DNA from 3 places in the Caldanaerovirga acetigignens genome. Region 3 is predicted to be linked to each of the others. Evidence: riboswitches for the same ligand, from Rfam matches in the RefSeq annotation. Region 3 holds a riboswitch; each other region holds the start of a gene.
What was found. Region 3 has a riboswitch for thiamine pyrophosphate ahead of thiT (energy-coupled thiamine transporter ThiT). Riboswitches for the same ligand answer to the same signal wherever they lie in the genome.
Positions count from the first base shown of each region.

Region 1: another riboswitch for thiamine pyrophosphate. It lies ahead of thiD (bifunctional hydroxymethylpyrimidine kinase/phosphomethylpyrimidine kinase); the one in region 3 lies ahead of thiT (energy-coupled thiamine transporter ThiT).
Region 2: another riboswitch for thiamine pyrophosphate. It lies ahead of thiC (phosphomethylpyrimidine synthase ThiC); the one in region 3 lies ahead of thiT (energy-coupled thiamine transporter ThiT).

Region 1 is NZ_FRCR01000002.1:138,101-140,367, reverse strand. Features, by position in the region: gene BUB66_RS02255 (P1 family peptidase) at 48-989, shown strand; TPP riboswitch at 1,039-1,144, shown strand; gene thiD (bifunctional hydroxymethylpyrimidine kinase/phosphomethylpyrimidine kinase) at 1,214-2,017, shown strand; gene thiE (thiamine phosphate synthase) at 2,048-2,267, shown strand, end outside.
Region 2 is NZ_FRCR01000008.1:110,258-112,524, forward strand. Features, by position in the region: gene thiC (phosphomethylpyrimidine synthase ThiC) at 1-1,257, opposite strand, end outside; TPP riboswitch at 1,313-1,418, opposite strand; gene BUB66_RS07700 (hypothetical protein) at 1,480-1,794, opposite strand; gene BUB66_RS07705 (pseudouridine synthase) at 2,199-2,267, shown strand, end outside.
Region 3 is NZ_FRCR01000007.1:114,833-117,099, reverse strand. Features, by position in the region: gene BUB66_RS06995 (V-type ATPase subunit) at 1-314, opposite strand, end outside; gene BUB66_RS06990 (hypothetical protein) at 317-652, opposite strand; TPP riboswitch at 948-1,052, shown strand; gene thiT (energy-coupled thiamine transporter ThiT) at 1,112-1,639, shown strand; gene BUB66_RS06980 (hypothetical protein) at 1,771-2,267, shown strand, end outside.

The DNA.
Region 1 (2,267 bases), on a different contig from region 3:
GGATAAATCTGTGGAAACTGTGTACATTCAATTAGGGGGAACAACTTATGTATGAGGGGAAAATTACCGATGTCCCGGGCATCGAAGTGGGACACGCTCAAGATTTTACAGCGAAGACCGGTTGCACGGTAATCTTAGCAAGAAAAAGTGCGGTTGGCGGTGTGGACGTCCGCGGCTCTGCCCCGGGGACCAGAGAGACCGACTTGTTAAGGCCAATGAATTTAGTAGAAAGAATCCACGCCGTAGCATTGTGCGGAGGTAGCGCCTTTGGGCTTTCTGCAGCTTGCGGAGTAATGAAATATCTCGAGGAACAGGGGATAGGCTTTGATACAGGAGTTGCCAAGGTCCCTATCGTAGCTGCTGCAGTGATTTTTGATTTGGCCTATGGAAATTCTCGCATCCGCCCTGATGAAAAAATGGGCTACGAAGCTTGTATTAACGCAAATAGCGGTATTATTGCTCAAGGAAGTGTCGGAGCTGGAACTGGCGCTACAGTCGGTAAAATATTGGGAATGAGAGGATGTATGAAGGCAGGAGTTGGTACTTCAAGCATAAAGCTTCCGGGAGGCATCGTCGTAGGTGCATTAGTGGTAGTCAATGCTTTTGGTGACGTTGTAGAACCCGGCACTGGAAAGATAATCGCAGGTGCCAGAAATCCCGAAACCGGTGAATTTGTCGACACTAAAAGGGTCTTGCTTCAAGGATACACTACAAAAGCTCCAATAGGTAACAATACAACTATCGGCGTTGTCGCTACGAACGCCTGTCTCAGCAAAGAGCAGGCCAATAAAGTGGCATCTTTAGCCCACAACGGCCTGGCTTTGACTATAAGTCCCGTCCATACGATGTTCGACGGCGATACCATTTTTGCGATGTCTACCGGGGACATCAAATCTGACGTTAACGTCATAGGGGTTGCCGCAGTTGAAGCGGTTTCCCGGGCTGTCGTAAACGCCATAATGAGCGCTCAAAAATTTCAGGATACATAATTATTTCTTAAAAATTATGTAGTATAATAATATCAAATGTCAAATCCAATAATACTGCTGGGGGAGCCTTCGGCTGAGAGGAGGCTAGGTTCTAGTCTCGACCCCTTGAACCTGCTCAGGGTAATGCCTGCGTAGGGAAGCAGTTCAGATTTTCCCATTCCGGGAGTAATCGATCTGCCCGCCTGCACAGGCGGGTAAATTTATTTTTAGGGGGGATTTGGAAAATGAAGCTTGCTCTCACCATTGCGGGTTCCGACTCGGGAGGTGGAGCCGGAATTCAGGCGGACCTCAAGACGTTCAGCGCCCACGGCGTATTCGGAATGAGCGTCATAACTTCTGTCACAGCCCAGAACACCAAAGCAGTAATTGGTGTCGAGGACATCTCGCCGGAAATGGTGTATTTGCAGATGAAGGCCGTTTTCGAAGACCTGCCGCCGGATACAGTAAAGATAGGCATGGTATCATCCGAAGCCATAATAAAAGCAATAGCAAAGGGACTTGATGAATTCAGGCCGGAAAAGGTCGTGCTAGACCCGGTCATGATTTCAAAAAGCGGCCATGCGCTTTTGAAACCGGACGCCATCGATGCCCTTAAAAAAGAGCTTATTATAAGATGCCTTGTGGTAACCCCAAATATCCTCGAAGCACAAGCACTTAGCGGAATAACCATAAAGAACGTGGATGACATGAAGAAAGCCGCAGAAAACATAATGTCCTACGGCTGCCGGGCAGTAATCGTAAAAGGCGGCCATCTGGAGGATGACGCCGTTGACGTGCTTTACGACGGAAATGAGTTCCATGAATTAAGGTCGGAAAAAATCCCGACGAAAAATACCCATGGCACCGGCTGTACCTTTTCTTCGGCCATTGCGGCAAACCTCGCTCTGGGACACGACCTTTTAACGTCGTTTAAACTGGCAAAAGAGTACATCACTTCGGCCATTAAACATTCCGTAAACATAGGCGGAGGCGCGGGTCCCGTCCATCACTTTTTCAATCTCTACCAAAAGGCGGGGCTGAACGTTTGAGATTTTCATTAACTACAAGGGGATGATTGCATGAAGATTGATTATTCTCTTTACGCCATAACCGAAAGGTCTTATATTGGCAAAAGAAATCTCGTTGATGCCGTGGAGGAAGCCATAAAAGCGGGTATTACGGTGCTTCAGCTCAGGGAAAAGGATATTACAAGCAGGGAATTTTATCATCTCGCCCTACAGCTTCGGGAACTCACAAAAGCCTACAGGATTCCGTTCATAATCAACGACCGGGTTGACA
Region 2 (2,267 bases), on a different contig from region 3:
GTCCATGGCGCAGAAATTTCCGCATATTGTGCAGGTCTTGGTATCTGAAGTGTTCCTTTTTTCCCTGTATCTTGCGGCCTTAACCGGGTCGATGGCAAGTTTAATCTGAGAATCCCAGTCCAGGTTTTTTCGCGCTTTTGCCATTTCAAGGTCCCATTTTCTTGCTCCAGAGACGCCTTTGACGATATCGGCGGCGTGGGCTGCTATCCTTGAAGCTATAACCCCTTCCCTCACATCTTCCACAGTTGGAAGCCCAAGGTGTTCCGCGGGAGTCACGTAGCAAAGGAAGTCTGCACCAGCCGCCGCTGCGATTGCTCCACCTATGGCCGCTGCTATGTGGTCGTAACCCGCCGCCACGTCGGTAACCAGGGGACCCAGCACGTAGAAGGGCGCACCGTGACAGATTCTCTTTTGAAGCTTTACATTCGCCTCAATCTGGTCCATCGGCACGTGACCCGGCCCCTCGACCATAACCTGCACCCCATGCTTTCTCGCTTCCTGCACTAGTTCACCAAGAACGATAAGCTCCTGGATCTGCGCCCTGTCGGTAGCGTCGGCAAGACATCCGGGACGCAGGCCATCCCCCAGGCTTAAAGTAATATCGTACTTTCGAGCTATTTCAAGAAGCTTGTCGAATTTTTCATAGAGGGGATTTTGCCTGCCGCTTTTCAGCATCCATCCTGTCAGGAATGCCCCGCCCCTGCTCACTATGTCCGTAATCCTTCCTTCTCTGCGAAGCCTTTCCACAGCCTCGAGCGTAACGCCGCAGTGGACGGTCATGAAATCCACACCCTGTTCGGCTTGTTCTTCGATGACTTCAAATAGTTCTTCTTCTGTAAATTCGACAACGCTGCCCCGTTCCTTCCTGGCCCTAACTCCCACTTCGTATATAGGGACAGTCCCTAACGGCACGTGGATTTCTGCGAGTATTGCTTTCCGAATTGCTGCGATATCTCCGCCGGTGGAAAGGTCCATGATGGCATCGGCTCCCGCTTCGATTGCCGCTTTTGCCTTTAAGAGCTCTTCTTCAAGGTCAGCATAGGCTTCTGAAGTCCCGACATTGGCGTTGACCTTTGTCCTCAGGCCACTTCCTATGCCGCAGGGTTTCAGGCCCTTGTGGTTCTTGTTGCACGGGATAACCGCAGTTCCATCAGCAATTGCTCTTCTTACCTCTTCGGCATCCACTCGTTCTTGTTCTGCCACCTCTTTCATCTCATTGGTAATTATGCCCTGCCGGGCAGCTTCCATTTGTGTCACAAAAAACTCCCCCTTTAAAAACAAAAAATCGTACCCAGGGGTACGAACTCAAAAAGCAACCGACTGACTACCCTCCCTACGCTGGCATTACCCAAACAGGTTCAAGGGTTCGGGAAAAACTCCCGTCTCAGCCGCTTTTCGCAGCACCCCCGGTAGTCTATATTAAGTTTTGCTAAAATTATATACAAAATGGTTTTTGAAGTCAATGAAAAAGTTTTTTCGCTAACTTTTCCCTTTCAACGATGCAATCTCATCAAAAAGCTTGTTTACCAAATTCTTTAGGTCCCTTATTTCTTCCAAGTATGCCTTATTTTCTTCTTTCAATTTCACAATTTCCCTCTCATATCTTTGTTCCGCCGTTGAATATTCTTCACCAACTTCATCATCATTGCCAATCCTAATTTTCGCTATCCTTTCTTTCCCCTTCTCAATGCCCTTTTCTAATGCTGGTTTCATTTTCCTCCTTATTTCTGGCCCCAAGATAAACGCTAAGGCTGCCGTTGCAACTCCTGTAATAAAAGGTCTTAACGCCCTCATAACGACAAACCCCCTTAAAAACTTTGTCCTCTTTTATTTATGTTGACCCGCCATCCCGATTAATATGTATAGAGAACATTTGCCATATAATTACTTTATGTGTATTTTTTTATTAATTTAAAAACCATCAGTACCTCTTCTATCCCCATAAACATATTATGTATTGAGGATTAAAGAAAGGGGGTAAAACGATGGCAGACCTCAGCAGCATTCAGACCTGGTGGTGGTGGTTTTTACCGATTATAATCATAATATTCTTCCTGCCGATAGTGATAGTAGTCCTTTCCAACTAATCCGAAAGAGAAAGCCCCGAATGTTCGGGGCTTTTTTTATTTTTCGGTTTTTATTTTTTTGAAGAAGTGATATTATTATGTTGCAGCAAAGTGCAAAGCGAGGTTTTCAAAATGCCCAGCAAAAAAGAGCGACTTGACAAAATCCTAAGCATGTCGGGATACGGCAGCCGTAAAGACGTT
Region 3 (2,267 bases):
AGATCCGCTATTTCATACTTGAGAAACAAAACCTTCAAAAAATCTCTGTAATTGTCGTGAAAAAAATAAAGAAGTTTATCGAGATTCTTTACCATGTTTCGCTTTAAAACTTCCTCAAGGGTTCTTCTATTTATTGTTTCTGGATTTATGCCATTTAGAAACTTGCTATAGGGAGTGTTTTCCTTAAGGTAAGCGGCGAGGTCCTGGATGGACCTTTGGCGGAGCATTTCGATGTAATGCTCGCTATTCAAAAAATCGCGCTCCATCGCTTTAATTTTCGTATTTACCGCTGCAAAACGCGTAACCCTGTCCATAATCAAAACCTCTTTATATCAAATATCTCGCTTAAAAATTTATTTATGATTTCTTCCTTTATTTCGAGGTATTTTGTCTCCATGGTTTTTATAAGTTCTCTTGCTCTTTTTTTCAGTTCTTCAACTTCGCGGTTGCCTTCACTTAATGCCTTCGAATAAATTTCATTTACTTTTTCATCTATTTTTTGATTGAAATTTTCTATCATATCCTGGATTTCCCGTCGGTATTTGGATTCGAGTTCGGCTAAATTTTTCTCCCTTGTTTCCTTTATGTTGGCGGCTTTGCCGTCTATCTCAATGAAGCGCTCGATGGCCTGTTCTATGACCTTGTCCTCCAATTTTAATCACCTTCTTTGCAAACTCCGAATTCTTTATTAAACCTTACTCCTCTTATATAACAAAAGCAAATTTAAAGGAATGAAAAATTTTACCGCCTTATGTTGCTATTAATCGGCTTTGCTGCCGAAACCGGTATTATCTTAAAATCTCTCGTGTTTTTTCGAAAAAAATCTCGAAATTACCCTCGAAGGTATTGCGTCTTGTACCAAAATTTGATATAAAAAAACTTATAAGGATTTTTTATAATGTTTTTTCCTCCGGTGACATATATTATTCATATAGAGAATAAATGCGAATCCGTGCTGGGGGAGCTACGGCTGAGAGGAAGCCGACTTTCGGCTTCGACCCCAAAAACCTGAACGGGGTAATGCCCGCGTAGGGAAGCACGTGAACCATTGGTTTGCTTGCCCACCTATACGGGTGGGCTTATATTTTTTTTAAGAAAGGAGAATTGATTTATGAAGAAAAATTCTCTGTCAACGTTAATCGAAGGAGCCCTAATGGTCGGTATAGCTACGACCTTGAGCTTTGTAAAGATATTTCAGGCTCCGTACGGAGGTTCGGTTACTTTAGGCAGCATGGTTCCAATTCTTCTTTATTCCATGAGAAATGGAGCCTCTAAAGGGATAGTGGCGGGAGCGTCTTACGGTCTTTTGCAGCTCATAATCGAGCCTTATATCGTTCATCCGGTCCAGGTGATCTTGGATTATCCGCTGGCATTCGGATTGCTAGGCCTTGCCGGACTGTTTAATAAGAAGGTTTGGACAGGGATAACCGTCGGAATATTGGGCAGGTTTTTCTCTCACTTTCTTTCCGGCGTCATCTTCTTTGGGTCCTATGCGCCGGAAGGGATGAATGCGTTCGTTTATTCCGCCCTGTACAACGGTGCATACCTGCTGCCAGAATTGGCTATAAGCCTGCTTGCGGTAAGGTTTGTATTTTACCGGTTTATCAGAAAAGACGAAGAACAAAACTACCTTTCATGAAGGTGGGAATTATGGGAAGCGGACTAAATTCGCTTCCTTTTTTATTTTTTTTTGCGAAATTTCTCGAGCCGAAGCAGGAATTAACAGATTATGGTCGAATTGTATATATTGGGATGAGGCGGAGGGATGATATGGGAGAAAATCTTAGCAGAGAAGAAGTAATAAGACATTACGAGGAGATTATAAAAAAGATTAAAGATGTGGTTTCTGCAAAAATTATAACGACACCTGACGGAAAGATATCGGAGATTCATGTGCTTGCCAACTCCAACCGGAATCCAAAGCAGATAGTGAGAGATATCGAATCAGCGCTGGTTGCGACTTTTGGCTCTGAGATAGACCATAAAAAGATTAGCGTGGCTCAATTGAACAAAGAGGAGATTTTTACTGCGGAAACCCGTTTAAGGATAGATGGCCTTACCGTAAAAAAGAGCAAATACAATTACGAAGTATCAGTGGTCCTGAGAGACGCAGAAGATAAATTATATGAAGGAAGAGCGTTGGGCTCAGGTACTTTTAAATACTATTTAAAACTGGTTGCCCAAGCGACGATTGACGCCATACAGCAGTATGTGGGGAGGAATTTTTTAATTACACTGGAGGATATTAACGCCTTTAGAATAGGCGA